3 regions of the Providencia sp. UF-224 genome follow, and region 1 is predicted to be linked to each of the others. Evidence: predicted binding sites of a transcription regulator. Region 1 holds the regulator's gene; each other region holds the start of a gene.

Evidence for each region. The regulator PhoB, encoded in region 1, activates phosphate uptake and scavenging genes when phosphate is short. The targets are predictions, from matches to a motif close to CTGTCATAAAACTGNCNNAT.
Region 2: phoA (alkaline phosphatase) is a predicted target of PhoB. The motif match lies at 1,011-1,030, and genes of this name have one in related genera.
Region 3: serA (phosphoglycerate dehydrogenase) is a predicted target of PhoB. The motif match lies at 1,216-1,235, and genes of this name have one in related genera.

The regions. Positions count from the first base shown of each region.
Region 1 covers NZ_JBSICC010000002.1:138,829-141,111, forward strand. The annotation lists gene sbcD (exonuclease subunit SbcD) at 1-530, opposite strand, end outside; gene phoB (phosphate regulon transcriptional regulator PhoB) at 767-1,456, shown strand; gene phoR (phosphate regulon sensor histidine kinase PhoR) at 1,480-2,283, shown strand, end outside.
Region 2 covers NZ_JBSICC010000002.1:19,014-21,296, forward strand. The annotation lists gene AC4IFO_RS02375 (alpha/beta hydrolase-fold protein) at 1-925, shown strand, start outside; gene phoA (alkaline phosphatase) at 1,107-2,283, shown strand, end outside.
Region 3 covers NZ_JBSICC010000007.1:25,369-27,651, forward strand. The annotation lists gene serA (phosphoglycerate dehydrogenase) at 1-1,197, opposite strand, end outside; gene rpiA (ribose-5-phosphate isomerase RpiA) at 1,682-2,283, opposite strand, start outside.

The DNA.
Region 1 (2,283 bases):
CCGAGCATTGCCCGTTGCTCTAGGGCAAGTTGGTAGCTGGCTTGGTAATGGTCATGAATGGCAGTTTGGAGGGAAAGTTGTTTTTCTTCAATACTTTGCCCTGCAACACTTAGTTGGATATCTCGAGGTCGTAAAAAAGGAATTGCACACACAAGGCCAATGGGTTGTGCTTGTTTATTGTGCAGAGTGATAACATTCGGCTCACTGCCAGAGGTGACCACTTGAGTATTGAGGTAGCTTAATAGTGAGCTTGATTCATTCAGGACAGAGACGGAATCGTGGTTTCCACTCAAAATGACCAACTGGCAACCGGTTTTTTGCAAATCTACAATAAATTTATTATATAACTCGCGGGCATAGCTTGGCGGTGACCCTGTATCGAAAATATCCCCTGCCACAATGACGGCATCGACTTGATGAATTTCGACTTGGTTCACTAGCCAATTTAAAAAGTGTTGGTGCTCAGGCGCACGGCTTTTGGTAAAAAAGTATTGGCCAAGATGCCAGTCAGAGGTGTGAATAATGCGCATGAGCCATCAGTTCCTGTCTTCGATAAAGGGCATAAATTACTGCTATCCAGTATACCTTATCCTACCAAAACCTCGTGTTTTTCTCGTGTTATGGCGGAATTATTTCACTTAGATGACATTTACCCGCTAATATAAGGAGAAATATTTGATTTGCGAATAGACATTCATAATTCTGTCATAAAAGTGACGCATAATGCGTTCACATTAACAATGTCTTCTTATTTACAGGAACAATCATGGCAAGACGCATTCTAGTGGTTGAAGATGAAGCGCCCATCCGAGAAATGGTTTGTTTTGTATTAGAACAGAATGGTTTCCAGCCGATTGAAGCTGATGATTATGACAGCGCAATTGCACAGTTAGTCGACCCTCTACCCGATTTGGTGTTATTAGATTGGATGATCCCCGGTGGGTCAGGGCTCCAAGTGATTAAACATATGAAGCGTGATAGCGCCACTCGCGATGTCCCAGTGATGATGCTAACGGCTCGTGGGGAAGAAGAGGATCGCGTGAAAGGCCTAGAGGTCGGTGCGGATGATTATTTGATTAAGCCGTTTTCCCCGAAAGAATTAATTGCTCGTGTTAAAGCGATTCTCCGTCGCATCTCTCCAATGTCGACGGAAGATATCATCGAAATGAATGGGTTAACCTTAGACCCAACCTCCCACCGTGTAACCAGTAACGAAACCCCAATTGATATGGGGCCAACGGAATATAAACTTCTGCATTTCTTTATGACGCACCCTGAACGTGTTTACAGCCGTGAACAGCTCTTGAATTATGTCTGGGGCGCGAACGTTTATGTTGAAGACAGAACGGTGGATGTACACATTCGGCGTTTAAGAAAGGCGCTAGAAACTGAAGGTCATGATAAAATGGTGCAAACAGTACGCGGTACAGGTTACCGTTTCTCTGTTCGTTATTAACGACACACTAGGGAGAGACATGCGTGCTTGAACGCTTATCGATTAAACAGCTGATTTGGGGGCTGTTTTTATTTATCTTACCCGCGCTGATTTTGTCCGTTTTTATCGGGCACTTACCTTGGCTGCTAGTGGTTTCTTTACTGGCCGCCTTAGTGTGGCATGCGTATAACTTGCTGAAATTGTCTTATTGGCTTTGGTTGGATAAAAGCATGTTACCACCTGAGGGACGAGGGGGCTGGGAGCCGATATTTTACGGCATTTACCAGATGCAGCAACGTAACCGTAAACGCCGTCGCGAATTAGGGCAACTGATTAAGCGCTTTCGTAGTGGGGCTGAATCTTTACCGGATGCCGTCGTGATGATGACCACGGAGGGCAATATTTTCTGGTGTAACCGCCATGCGCAGGCGTTGTTAGGTTTTCGCTGGCCAGAAGATAACGGCCAACATATTTTCAATCTATTGCGTTACCCTGATTTTAGCCGCTATTTTTCAATCAAAAGTTATGACCAAGCATTAACCATTGAACTTAATAGTGGGGAAATTGTTGAGTTTCGTATTTTGCCTTATACGGAAGGGCAATTATTGATGGTGGCGCGAGATGTCACTGAAAAACGTCGGTTGGAGAAAGCGCGTAGAGATTTTTTTGCCAATGTGAGTCATGAACTACGCACGCCACTTACCGTTATTCAGGGATATCTTGAGGTGATGGATGACCAAGAAGGTATGCCTGCTGTCAATAAAAAAGCGCTGAATGTGATGCAAGAGCAAGCTCACCGAATGGATAATTTAGTGAAACAACTTTTGCAGTTATCCCGCATCGAAATT
Region 2 (2,283 bases), 120 kb from region 1:
CGATACTTTAACCCAATATAAAATTGCCCCTGATATCCCAACGGTGCCAGAAGGCGGGTTTGCCCAGCGTAAAGCCATTTTAGTCACCGCACAGGCTGACCCTTATAATCCGCAAAGTATTCCTTCTGCCTCAACGGATAAATATAACCGTTTTTCCTTGCTATCATTGACTCCCAATATTCGTCAGTGCCAATTTCCTGCCATTGAAAAAAATCAAATTAAAGGGCAGTTAGAGACCTTTACCTTATCTAGCAAAATATTAAATAACGAGCGGCAAATTACCGTGTACCGCCCAAATGTGCCGATGAAACAACCTGCTTTATTGGTGCTTTTAGATGGGCAAATTTACCTTCATACCTACCAAATGGCGAAATTCTTTGATAGCTGGATGAATAAGGGGGATTTGCCGCCAATGAATATCGTATTTGTCGATAGCATTAGCGCTGATAAGCGGGGTGAGGAGCTGCCCCCTAATGCGCTTTTCCCGCAATTGCTGGCGGAGGAATTAATGCCACAATTGGCGAAAAAAGGCATTGGTGCCAAAGCGGAACATACCATTATTGCAGGCTCAAGTTTTGGTGGACTAGGGGCGACATGGAATGCGTTACAACACCCTGAAATATTTGGCAATGTTCTGAGTATGTCTGGGTCTTATTGGTGGGCACCCAAAGGGCAAGACCCTGAATGGTTAATCAGTGAAATAGAAACAATGCCACCGCAGCCTATTCGTTTTTTCCTTGAAGCAGGGTTATTTGAGCAACGGGGAAGTTGGGGCGGGATCATTCAAAACCATTATCAGTTACTGGAAGTATTGAAACATAAAGGCTATTTCGTTGATGCCATCGAATTACCCAGTGGGCACGATTATGTTTCTTGGTGTGAAACATTATATGAAGGCTCTAAACAGCTCACTTCTCAGTGGTAATCGCGCATTAATTTCAATAGAAAAGCAGCGGATAATGCGCTGCTTTTTTCACATTTATGACAATCGTCTTCATTTCGCCACAAAAGCGTCATTCAACTGTCATCTAGCTACTTTAGCATGCCTGTCATTATTTGAAGCATACTTCCTCTTTTTTCATTATTGATTGGCAAGGAAAACAGTTATGACTGGTAATTTTATGAAATCCCTTTTAGCTGTCACAGTCAGCACATTAATGTTAGGTAGCACCCTTCCGGCTTATGCGGTGGATAAAAATGATGCGGTTTCAGAAAACCGCGCAGCGCAAGGTGATATCACTAAATTTGGTGGTGCACGCCGCTTAGCGACCGAGCAAACGGATATCATGAAAGCCGCACTGCATAATGGCAAAGCGAAAAACGTGATTTTATTTATTGGTGATGGGATGGGCGATTCTGAAATCACCGTTGCACGTAACTACGCTGAAGGGGCTTCTGGCTTCTTTAAAGGTATCGATGCATTGCCAATTACAGGCCAATATACGCATTATGCGTTAGATAAAAAGACGCAAAAACCTGATTACGTCACAGATTCAGCGGCATCCGCAACGGCATGGTCTTCTGGTGTGAAAACCTATAACGGCGCGTTAGGGATTGATGTGTTCGGTAAAGACCACGAAACCTTAATTGAAATTGCTAAACGTAACGGTAAAGCGACAGGTAACGTGACGACCTCTGAAATTCAAGATGCAACGCCAGCGGCACAATTCTCCCACGTGACTGCACGTAAATGTTACGGCCCAGAGGAAACCTCAGAAAAATGTGGAACCAATGCCCTTGAAAATGGCGGTCGTGGTTCAATTTCTGAACAGTTACTGGTGACCCGCGCAGATGTTACATTAGGCGGTGGTGCGAAGAGCTTCAAACAAGAAGCGAAAGCGGGTGACTACAAAGGTAAAACGCTTGAACAACAAGCTGTTGAACGTGGTTACACCATCGTACGTGATGCACAGTCGCTGAACGATGTGAAAGTGGCGAACCAAGACAAACCTGTGCTTGGATTATTCCACGATGGCAACATGACCGTCGCGTGGGAAGGCCCGAAAGCCGTGCATTATGGCAACATCAACAATGCGCCACTGGAGTGTAAACCAAATCCGAAATTAGATCCAAACGCGCCAACGTTAGCCCAAATGACACAAAAGGCCATCGATCTATTAGAAGTTAACCCAAATGGTTTCTTCTTACAGGTTGAAAGTGCGTCTATCGATAAACAGGATCACAAAGCCAACCCATGTGGCCAAATTGGTGAAACAGTTGCCCTTGACCAAGCGGTACAAGTAGGCTTAGATTTCGCGAAAAAACATGGTGATACCTTAGTTA
Region 3 (2,283 bases), on a different contig from region 1:
TGCTTCATCCGTTTGATTTGGTGTTTGCATCAGTACATCGATAACGACGTAACCCACATTACCTGACGTCCGTAAATACTGACCCACAACGTTAATGTTGTTGTCAGTAAACACTTGGTTAATGCTATTCAAAATACCCGGACGGTTTTCGTGGATATGCAAGAAACGGTTAGTGTCTTCAGTGTGTACAGGCAGAGAAACTTCTGGGAAGTTGACCGCAGAAAGCGTTGAACCGTTATCAGAATATTTTGCCAGTTTACTCGCAACTTCTAAGCCAATGTTTTCTTGTGCTTCTTCTGTAGAGCCACCAATGTGAGGCGTTAAAATCACATTGTCGAATTTAATCAGCTCAGAAATAAACGGGTCATTCGGGTCGTTATTTGCCGCGGGCTCACTTGGGAATACGTCAACCGCTGCACCGGATAAATGCTTGCTTTCCAGCGCTGCTGCCAATGCAGGAATGTCCACCACGGTACCACGTGACGCATTGATAAAGATTGAACCTGGTTTCATGCGGTCAAACTGTTCTTTAGCAAACATGTTTTTCGTGCTGGCCGTTTCTGGTACATGCAAGCTGACGACATCACTCATATTGAGTAACTCAGTCAAAGAACGTACTTGGGTTGCATTTCCTAAAGGCAGTTTATTTTCAATATCATAGAAGAAAACATTCATACCAATGCCTTCAGCTAAGATCCCCAGCTGAGTACCGATATGGCCGTATCCAACAATACCAAGGCGTTTACCACGTGCTTCAAAACAGCCTTTTGCTTGTTTTTCCCAAATACCACGGTGCGCTTGCATATTCGCTTCAGGAATACGACGTAACAACAGTAATAGCTGGCCTAATACCATCTCAGCAACGGAACGGGTGTTTGAGAATGGTGCATTAAAGACAGGGATACCACGTTTTGCCGCGGCGTCTAAATCCACTTGGTTGGTTCCGATACAGAAGCAACCAACCGCCACTAACTTTTCAGCGGCAGCGAAAATCTCTTCAGATAAATGAGTGCGGGAACGGATACCGACAAAGCGCGCATCTTTGATCGCTTCTTTTAATTCTTCATCAGACAATGCGCTTTTATGGTATTCAATATTGGTATAACCCGCTGCTTTTAAGTTATCAACCGCGCTTTGGTGAACACCTTCTAGCAGTAAAAATTTTATTTTGTCTTTATGCAAAGATACCTTGACCATTTCCCTACCCTATCGTGAACGTTTTAAATTTGTGACAGATGAATTTGCTTGTTTGACTCATGGTTTTGCTCAACATAATTCAAGGCATATCCATACCAGCACATTCATCTACCTTGAAATCTGAAAAGAGTATACCAACATAGCAAAATTCAGCGCAGTATCAATACAACCGTTTGCTTAAGGCGTACTAAAAAGCGCGAGGAAAAAGAAGTTAAATGGTAGAAAATCAGGAGCAGTAACACAAAATAAGGATTTTTCCTGCACAATGCATATTAGTGTGAGATATATCACCAAAATCGCGGGATAATAAAAATAATGAAATAAATTTCAAATTAATGATATTTATAAAACTGGTCAATTATTTTTCAATCTACCCACTAACCAAATACGTTAACGCCTTTTTTTTACTGCACAAAAAAGCCAGCAACTAAATAGTTTGCTGGCCTGTAGATTAACCAAATTAATTTATCGCAAATAATTGCGATTATAGTTTGATCGTTTTAACCCCGGCATCCGTTGTGCCCATCAGGACAACATCAGCACCACGATTAGCAAATAAACCAACAGTCACAACGCCCGCGATACCATTGATGGTGTTTTCTAATGCAACAGGGTCAACAATACTTAAATTGTGAACATCTAAAATCACGTTGCCATTATCAGTAACCACATTTTGACGATATTCCGGTGTACCACCCAGTTTGACCAATTCACGCGCCACATAGCTACGCGCCATTGGGATAACTTCAACAGGCAGAGGGAACTTGCCTAACACATCAACCAGTTTTGATTGGTCAACGATGCACACAAAGGTTTTTGCAATCGCAGAAACGATTTTTTCACGTGTTAACGCAGCACCGCCGCCCTTGATCATGTTCATATGATGGTCGACTTCATCCGCACCATCAACGTAAACATCTAATGAGTCCACTTCATTACAATCAAAAACAGGGATACCCAACGATTTAAGTTTTTGCGTAGACGCTTCGGAGCTAGAAACAGCACCTTCAATTTGCCCTTTCATTGTTGCCAATGCATCAATAAAGTGTGATGCAGTAGACCCTGTACCGACACCAACAATTGTGC